DNA from 3 places in the Superficieibacter sp. BNK-5 genome. Region 1 is predicted to be linked to each of the others. Evidence: predicted binding sites of a transcription regulator. Region 1 holds the regulator's gene; each other region holds the start of a gene.

Region 1 (3,283 bases):
GCTGCGGTGATGCGCGAATACCTTAACGAAGAAGGTGTGATCCAGTTTTTACTGAAATCGTTTGTCGACGGCGAATGGCGTTTCAACGTGCCGGTACTGTGGGAGCAATATCCGCATATTGTCGGCTGGGAGCCGGTCCCGGTCTGGGATCGTCCGGCGCTGTTTATTCCCGGCGGCAATTCGCCCTACGTCACCGAAGCCTACCGTGAGCCGCTGCTGGCACAATTTCCGCAGGCGAAGGCGCATGTGATTGCCGGGGCGGGCCACTGGGTACATGCGGAAAAACCGGAGGCGGTATTGCGGGCGATCCGCCGCTATCTGGCCGAACTCGCCTGATTAAAAATCCAACGTCCGCACGCCAGATTGCCCGCGGGCGTTGGCGTGCTTCCTGCACTGATGTATGATGGCGCGCTACCCAACCGGGCAATGGCCCGGCTGCTTGTTTCCCCGAAGTCACTCTTAATCATGGCAAAAGAACAAACGGACCGTACGACAATAGATCTGTTCGCGAATGAGCGTCGCCCGGGAAGACCCAAAACCAATCCCCTTGCGCGTGATGAACAGTTACGCATCAACAAGCGCAATCAGTTAAAACGCGACAAAGTACGCGGCCTGAAGCGCGTTGAGTTAAAACTCAACGCTGACGCGGTTGATGCCCTCAACGAACTGGCGGATGCGCGCCAGATCAGCCGCAGTGAGCTGATCGAAGAGATTTTACTCAGCCAGCTCGCGCAGTTGCACGGGCAGGATATTGTCTGAAAAAGCCCTCGATCCCCCTTTTCATGTAGCAGAGAGTGCAGTCGGGCGTGATTGCTATTTCCGCGTACTTCTCTGTTCTGCTATGATTGCCCTTATCCGTGTGCAATACGCCACCACCATATCAATAAGTATCAAGAGGTTATTTTACTCATGGCAATCACAGGCATCTTTTTCGGCAGCGATACCGGCAATACCGAAAATATCGCGAAGATGATTCAAAAGCAGCTAGGTAAGGATGTCGCCGATGTGCATGACATTGCCAAAAGCAGCAAAGAAGATCTCGCGGGCTACGATATTCTGCTGCTGGGCATTCCTACCTGGTACTACGGTGAAGCACAATGTGACTGGGACGACTTCTTCCCGACGCTGGAAGAGGTAGACTTCAATGGTAAGCTGGTGGCGCTGTTTGGCTGCGGTGACCAGGAAGATTATGCCGAGTACTTCTGTGACGCGTTAGGTACTATTCGCGATATCATTGAGCCGCGCGGCGCAACGATTGTGGGTCACTGGCCAACGGCAGGTTATCATTTTGAAGCGTCTAAAGGCCTGGTCGATGACGATCACTTTGTTGGCCTGGCCATTGATGAAGACCGCCAGCCGGAACTGACAGCAGAACGCGTAGAGCAGTGGGTGAAGCAGATTTCCGATGAGCTGCACCTGAGCGATATCATCAACGCCTGATGCTGATATGACGCAACCTTCTGGTTGCGTCATACTGATAGATATAAGCAATCAAAATAATTGCTACAATTTTTTAACTTTTCAGTACATATCTGTACAATAGCCACTGATTTAACGAGGTCAGCGCCGCTTTGCGGACCCCCCCTCGTTTTAAACGCTAACTTTGTCTGATACTTGCAGTTTTCAATCAGGCATGGCAGTTCTATAATGAGAGGCATTATGAGCGATGCACTCTCTGTAAATACTTCCCTGTGGGGAGTGAATCTTATAGCAACAGGACAGATTCCGCATGACTGACAACAATACCGCATTAAAGAAAGCAGGCCTGAAAGTCACGCTTCCCCGGTTGAAAATCCTGGAAGTGCTTCAGGGACCTGACAATCATCATGTCAGCGCGGAAGACTTATACAAACGCCTCATTGACATGGGCGAAGAGATTGGCCTCGCCACCGTCTACCGCGTTCTGAACCAGTTTGACGATGCTGGCATTGTCACCCGCCACAATTTTGAAGGCGGAAAGTCCGTTTTCGAACTGACTCAGCAGCATCACCACGATCACCTGATTTGCCTCGACTGCGGCAAAGTGATCGAGTTCAGCGATGACTCGATTGAGTCGCGTCAGCGTGAGATTGCGGCTAAACACGGTATTCGCCTCACCAACCATAGCCTTTATCTGTATGGTCATTGTGCTGAAGGCGACTGCCGCGAAGACGATAATGCGCATGAAGGCTTAAGCAAGTAATGGCATCACAAGCCAGCCTCCCCGGCTGGCTTTTTTTATTCCCTTTCCCTGCCCGTATATTCAGATTTCATCAATACTTTTTATTCTTTGCCCTGGCTAGTATGCCCGCTTTCAGGCGTTACGCCTGTACGACAATGAAGTTGACAAGGATCGCGTCATGCAGCAACACGTCCTCCTTCAGAAGGCGCTCGCCCACATTCTGACTATTTTCGATGATGGCGCTAACAAACGTCGTTTACTGCGTCACAACTACCTGACGTTTCAGGCAGATACGATCTGTTTACTGTATGCCGGTGATTATTCGCTTCTGCGTCGTCATGATGAGTTGCTGGTGACCCGGGCGCTGGCTCCCGGCATCGTTGGTCTGATCCTGCCCGGTATGGCGGAACAATTTGTCACAATCCGCGCAGACAGTGATTGTGACTATCAACTGGTCAGCCATGACGCTTTTTTTACGCAGATCGATGAGCAGCAGGCCCATCATCAGGTATATACCCTTTTGCTGGCGCAGATCACCCGGCAATACCAGCGGGAAGAGCTGCTTTTAGGTTACAGTAGTCTGGTTGCGGTTCAGGGGGCCATTGTGCTGCTTGATCGGCTTGAACCGACGATTCGCGCCAGTACGAATGTTGCCGATTTCGTGGTTAAGTCGACTAACTTATCGCGGAGTATCGTCATGAAATCGATGGCCTTTTTGCGCCAGCAAAACGCGATTGAGATCACTAAAGGCAAGCTTACGCGCATCAATCGTCTTCCTGATATCCATTAAAAAACCCGGCACGCTTGCGCGGCCGGGTTGGAAGAGCGTTGCCTGCATCAGAAGATGGTAAACGGCGCAATAACCATAAATTTCACATCGCGCTCATCCTGGAAGATGTTGCCGTATCCGCCACCGTAACTCGGAATATCGGAGTGGTTGTCGTATTCGGTGAAGTGCAGTTTGAACATCGTCCCCTTCGCCCGGCCATCCTGAAGGGTGTAAACCGCATCCAGACTGTATGAAGACTCTTCGATGGTGCGGTCTTTATCGTAGTAAGCGTCCGGGTTAAGCTGCCAGGTTGAAGGCTTCGCATCCCAGGCGTACACATAAGAAGCGCCGAC
Region 2 (3,283 bases), 2.4 Mb from region 1:
GAAACAAGGTGGCAAACATGACCAGATAGACGACACCAATAATGTGCGGATTTGCCAGGGCAGCAAAATCATGCTGCCAGAGCGCGGCGACGATATTATGAATAACAGCCATGAACTTTCCCGTGAAACAGCATCTATTCGACGATTCTATCCCTTATTGGTCCGGGCGTTGTTGATCCCGGACGCAGCATTGCAGACTTTTCCACTATTGAGTTGCGAAAAGATGTGCGTCCTGGCCCTATTATTACACGATCCGCGTGAACCCCGCTGCTAAATCAGCAAGAAGATCGTCAACATTTTCCAGTCCAATATGGACGCGGATAAGCGTACCGTCAAAATCCACTTCGCCGTCGGGACGAATAGCGGCAATATGCTCGGGCTGATTCGCGAGGATCAGCGATTCATAGCCGCCCCAGGAGTAGGCCATACTGAATAATGAAAAGTTGTCGAGATAGTCCGCCAGCTCCCGATCGTTCAGCCTTTTTCTCAAAACAAACGAGAACAGTCCGCTGCTGCCGGTGAAATCGCGCTTCCAGAACTCATGGCCTTTGCTACCGGGCAGGGCGGGGTGATTGACCTGCGCCACCTGCGGGTGAATGGCAAGCCACTCGGCAATTTTCAGACTGCTTTCATGGTGCTGGCGCAGGCGCACGCCGAGGGTCCGCAGGCCACGGCTGGTCATATAGGCGGTGTCCGCATCGACCATCTGCCCCATCAGATAGGCGTTTTCGCGCAGTTGATCCCAACAGCGGGCATTGGCAACGGCAGTTCCTACCATGGCATCAGAATGGCCAATCAGATATTTAGTACCCGCCTGGATGGAGATATCAATACCGAAATCGAGCGCCTTAAACAGAATGCCCGCCGCCCAGGTGTTGTCGATCATAATGATGGCATTCGGTGCCACGCGTCTGACCGCTTCTACGATAGCCGGAACGTCATGGACTTCCATGGTGATGGAGCCGGGGGATTCCAGAAACACGACTTTGGTGTTGGGCTGCACGCTATCGGCAATCTTCGCGCCAATCAGCGGATCAAACCAGGTCGTCGTGACGCCCAGCTTGCCGAGAATGTTGGTGGCGAAATCCTGAGTCGGTTCATAAGCGGTATTGGTGATAAGAATATGGTCGCCCTGTTCAACAAAGGCGAGGAGGGTATTGGCGACTGCCGCCGCACCGCACGGAAAGAGCGCACAGCCCGCGCCGCCTTCCAGTTCGCACATCGCTTCCTGCAGTGAGAAATGGGTCAGCGTCCCGCGACGGCCATAGAAAAGTTCGCCTTTCGCCCGGTTGCGGGTGGCGTGTTTTTTCGCTTCTACCGTTTCAAACACCAGCGATGAGGCGCGCTGGATCACGCTGTTTACCGAACCCTGCGTATATTTTTTGCTGCGCCCCGCATTCACCAGGGCGGTATCAATGTGCTTCTCTGACATGTCGCTCAGCCTGTTTTATCCATCTGGACGTCTAAATTAACACGATTACCGTATTATGCATCCGCCTGGCGACATATTCAGAATAAAAATTTCCCTTAATTCGGCTGACCGCTTTTTTACTGCGTAAGCGCAAGGAAAATGAGCGGAATTTACGGCAATATGTAAATACTAATGAGAACTACTATCAATTCGACACTGTTTTGATATTATTATGCTCAGATTTTGTGACTTGTGTCCTGGAGATTGAGAGTGGGTAATAATTTGATGCAGACGGATCTCTCCGTTCTGGGTATGTATCAACATGCCGACATCGTGGTTAAGATTGTGATGATTGGCCTGATCCTGGCATCGGTCGTCACCTGGGCTATTTTCTTCAGCAAGAGCGCGGAAATGCTGGCGCACAAGCGTCGTATCAAGCGTGAGCAGCAGCAGTTAGCGGAAGCCCGCTCTCTGGATCAGGCCAGCGAAATTGCCGCCTCCTTCCACAGCAGAAGTCTGAGCACCCGTCTGCTTTATGAAGCACAGAACGAGCTGGAACTTTCCGCCGGTTCATCCGATAACGAAGGCATTAAAGAACGTACCGGTTTCCGTCTGGAACGTCGCGTGGCGGCGTTTGGCCGCCATATGGGACGCGGGAATGGCTATCTGGCGACCATCGGCGCGATTTCTCCATTTGTCGGCCTGTTTGGTACGGTGTGGGGGATTATGAACAGCTTTATCGGCATCGCCCAGACCCAGACCACTAACCTGGCGGTTGTGGCGCCGGGCATCGCGGAAGCGCTGTTAGCGACGGCGATTGGCCTGGTCGCGGCAATCCCGGCGGTGGTGATCTACAACATCTTCGCCCGCATGATCGGCAGCTATAAAGCGACGCTCGGCGACGTTGCCGCGCAGATCCTGCTGCTTCAGAGCCGCGACCTCGATCTGGATGCCAGCAACGCTGCGCAACCGGTTCGTACTACCCAGAAACTTCGCGTAGGGTAATGCAGCATGGCTTTGCATCTTAATGAAAATCTGGATGATAACGGCGAAATGCATGACATCAACGTTACGCCGTTTATCGACGTGATGTTGGTTCTGCTGATCATCTTCATGGTAGCGGCCCCGCTGGCTACCGTTGATGTGAAGGTGAATTTACCGGCATCGTCCAGTCAGCCGCAGCCACGTCCGGAAAAACCGATTTATCTGTCGGTAAAAGCGGATAACAGCATGTTTATCGGTAACGATCCGGTGACCGATGAGACGATGGTGAATGCGCTGAATACGCTTACGGAAGGTAAGAAAGACACCACCATTTTCTTCCGCGCGGATAAAACCGTGGATTATGAAACGATGATGAAGGTGATGGATACCCTGCATCAGGCGGGTTATCTGAAGATTGGTCTGGTGGGCGAAGAGGTGACGAAGGCGAAGTAAACGCCTTTGTCCTTGTCCGGCATCTGCATCGTGATTTCCCCGGTGGCGCTTCGCTTACCGGGGCTACGATTTGGTTGGATCCCGGAGCTGTGATTTCCCCGGTGGTGCTTCGCTTACCGGGGCTACGGTTTTGCTGTTCTGAGGAACGTGTTACGCAATGGAATGTAGGCCCGGTAAGCGCAGCGCCACCGGGCAGGTTGAGCGCAGGGCTATCATCGCCCTGAGGTTATCACCCCAAATGCTCCCCACCGCAAACGCCGTGAACTTCAGCGGTCACATAGCTCGATTCATGACTTGCCAGATAAACGTAAATCGGTGCCAGCTCCGCAGGCTGCCCTGCACGCTTCATCGGCGTCTGCTGGCCAAACTCAGGCAGTTTCTCCTGCGGCTGACCGCCAGAGATTTGTAGCGCGGTCCAGATAGGGCCTGGTGCCA
Region 3 (3,283 bases), 2.0 Mb from region 1:
AGTAACGCCGTATTCAGGCTGGCGGTGAGAGAGGCTTTATTCATATCCATGCCAATAAACACCAGTTCCTGACGGGCATCGCCAACGCCTTCCAGCCAGTTTTCGCGGATATACGCCAGTGACGCCTCATCCGTCGGCCATTGATCCCTCGGCACGCTGGCCCACCACATACCGCCCAGCCCTTCACGTGCCACGCCGCCAGCCTGCGACCACGATCCGGCGAACTCCGCACGACTCGCCAGCCAGAAATAGCCTTTTGAACGCACGACACCGGTCAGCGCATTTTCCATCACCTGCCAGAATCTTGCCGGATGAAAAGGCCGTCTGGCGCGGAAGACAAAGCTGGTGATCCCGTACTCTTCTGTTTCCGGCGTATGCTCGCCACGCAGTTCTTTTAGCCAGCCGGGCGCTTCTGCCGCTTTATCAAAATCGAACAGCCCCGTATCCAGTACCTGCTCCAGCGGAACCTGACCAAACCGGGCAGTGATAATTTTCGCCCGTGAATTGAGCGAACGGAGGATGGCGGTTAATTTTTCTCGTTGGGCATCATTAATGAGATCGGTTTTGTTCAGCACCAGCACATCGCAAAATTCAATCTGATCGATAAGCAAATCGACCACGCTACGGCGATCGTTTTCGCCCAGCGATTCCCCGCGCGCACCGATACTGTCCACCGATTCATAATCGTTGAGAAAATTAAAGGCATCCACCACGGTAACCATCGTATCCAGCCGGGCGACGCTGGAAAGACTTTGCCCGTCGTCACCGGCAAAGGTAAAAGTTTCCGCCACCGGCAACGGTTCAGAAATCCCCGTGGATTCAATGACCAGATGATCGAAACGGCCCTCTTTCGCCAGCCGATTCACCTCCAGCAGTAAATCTTCCCGCAGCGTGCAGCAGATACAGCCATTGCTCATTTCTACCAGCTTTTCATCCGTGCGGGAAAGCTCAGCGCCGCCGTCTCTGACCAGCGCTGCGTCTATATTTACCTCAGACATATCATTGACGATCACCGCTACACGCTTACCTTCGCGGTTATTGAGAATATGGTTAAGTAGCGTTGTCTTACCGGCCCCCAAAAAACCAGAAAGTACGGTGACGGGCAGTCTCCGTTGATTACCGCTCCCTGCTGTAAGAGTTGACATGTTTACCCCCTTTTCTTTCAATACATGAACATCCGATTAATTATTGTTATGTTATAACATAACAATGATCAGTGCCAGTATTGTTACTCAGGCCAGTCAAAGCAGGTAAAAGCCCGCACTACGGTAGATTCGTAAACGGCATGTAAATATGCGCTGGTAATTGTAAAGAGTAATAATTATCATTGCCATTCTCAAATAGTCAGCTTCTTCCCCTTATGCAACGCGAACGTTGCACCACCCCAAAATAAAAGAAGCGGCATTATCCTTTCTGACAGGAACCAGGTATGTCTTTTGATAGCAAGGAAACCGGCGCGTCCGGTATTACCGTTTCATTACTGGCGTTGGCTATTCACGCCATTGTTGCCCCTTCCCTTGCCCACGCTGAGGAAGTAAAAACACCTGAACAAGAGATGGTCGTCGAAGGGTCGACCGATTCAGCAAACAGCGACACCGAACACGACTACAACGTTCCCACCACCCAGGCGGGGACAAAAATGACGTTGACGCCGCGCGACGTTCCGCAGTCATTTAGCGTTATCACTCAGCAACGTATTGAAGATCAGGACCTGCAATCCATCGGCGAGGTACTGGACAACACGACCGGCATTTCATCGCAAATTGTCGATAGCGAGCGATCCTCGTACTTCTCGCGTGGTTTTGAAATCAGTAACTACACCTACGATGATATCCCGACCTCCGTCAGCGACGTCTGGAACTATGGTGATGCCGCGTCTGACACCGCCATCTACGACCGCATCGAGGTTGTACGCGGTGCAACGGGCCTGATGACCGGCGCGGGCAGCCCGGCGGCATCAGTCAATATGATCCGCAAACATGCAGACAGCAAAACCTTTACCGGCAACGTCAATGCCAGTTACGGAAGCTGGAATAAGCAGCGCTACGTGGCGGACGTCTCTGGTCCGCTGAATGAGATGGGTTCAGTGCGTGGACGTATTGTCGCAGGCTATCAGGATCAGGACGGCTGGCTGGACCGCTATCATAAAAGCAAAAAATTTCTTTACGGGGTGGTGGATGCGGATGTATCCGACAATACCACGTTGTCGCTGGGCTACGACTATCAGGAGAGCAATACTGGCAATCCGACCTGGGGCGGGTTACCGACATGGTACAGTAATGGCGTGCGTACCCATTACGATCGCAGCACTAACACCTCGGCGGACTGGGCGCGCTACAGCCTGGATTCGCGTAAAGTCTTCGCTAACGCCACACATAACTTTGATAATGGCTGGTCGCTGCGCGTGAATGGCACCCATGCGGAGGAGAATTTCAATGACAAGTTGCTCTACGTCATGGGTTCCCCGGATATGATCACCGGCGAAGGCACCAGCGGTTTCGGCAGTAAAGATAAAGGTAAGCGCAAGCTGGATTCAGTAGATACCTATGCGACTGGCCCATTCTCCCTGCTCGGACGCCAGCATGAACTGGTCGCCGGGGTAAGCTATAGTCGCCAGCATAACGCCACTTACAGTGCTGATGGTCCAGTCGATAGTGAACAGATGGGCCGTTTTAACAATAGCTGGAACGGCGATGTTATCGACCCTGAATGGGGCGACTGGTATCTCAATGCCGACGATGTGGTGCGGCAGAAATCTGCCTACTCCGCCGCGCGCTTCTCGCTGGCCGACCCGCTTTCCTTGATCCTCGGGGCGCGCTATACACAATGGAGCACCAACGGCAGTAGCGGAGATATGAGCAAGACCAATATCACACCGTATGGCGGGCTGGTCTATGACATTAACGATATCTGGTCGGCCTATGCCAGCTACACCTCAATATTCCAGCCACAAACCAAACGTGACAGCAGCGGCAAATATCTTTCACCCGTCACCGGGAAAAGCTACGAAACCGGGCTGAAATCCGACTGGCTAAATGGCCGCCTGACGGCGACTTTTGCGGTGTTCCGCATTGAGCAGGATAATGTCGGTCAGGCGATTGATGGATCGTTTGTTAATGGCGGCAGCGAGCAGGCGTATTACCCGGCAAAAGGGGCAACCAGCAAAGGGGCTGAGTTCGAACTGAATGGCGCGGTGACCGACAATCTGCAAATGACCTTCGGCGCGACGCGCTATGTCGCACGCGACACGTCAGGCCGCTTTAACAGCAATATGCCGCAGACC

Evidence for each region. Region 1 encodes Fur, which represses iron uptake genes when iron is present. Its sites were predicted from a motif close to ATAATAATGAGAACNACTATCAA; they were not measured.
Region 2: a site for Fur is predicted at 1,598-1,620, ahead of exbB (tol-pal system-associated acyl-CoA thioesterase). Genes of this name have one in related genera too.
Region 3: a site for Fur is predicted at 1,318-1,340, ahead of fhuE (ferric-rhodotorulic acid/ferric-coprogen receptor FhuE). Genes of this name have one in related genera too.

The regions. Positions count from the first base shown of each region.
Region 1 is NZ_CP179893.1:2,919,158-2,922,440, reverse strand. It holds gene ybfF (esterase) at 1-336, shown strand, start outside; gene ybfE (LexA regulated protein) at 466-759, shown strand; gene fldA (flavodoxin FldA) at 910-1,440, shown strand; gene fur (ferric iron uptake transcriptional regulator) at 1,730-2,182, shown strand; gene ACMGGS_RS14015 (helix-turn-helix domain-containing protein) at 2,340-2,951, shown strand; gene chiP (chitoporin ChiP) at 2,999-3,283, opposite strand, start outside.
Region 2 is NZ_CP179893.1:446,825-450,107, reverse strand. It holds gene yghB (DedA family general envelope maintenance protein YghB) at 1-112, opposite strand, end outside; gene metC (cystathionine beta-lyase) at 245-1,432, opposite strand; gene exbB (tol-pal system-associated acyl-CoA thioesterase) at 1,682-2,416, shown strand; gene exbD (TonB system transport protein ExbD) at 2,423-2,848, shown strand; gene ACMGGS_RS02125 (SDR family oxidoreductase) at 3,078-3,283, opposite strand, start outside.
Region 3 is NZ_CP179893.1:75,105-78,387, forward strand. It holds gene zigA (zinc metallochaperone GTPase ZigA) at 1-1,145, opposite strand, end outside; gene fhuE (ferric-rhodotorulic acid/ferric-coprogen receptor FhuE) at 1,430-3,283, shown strand, end outside.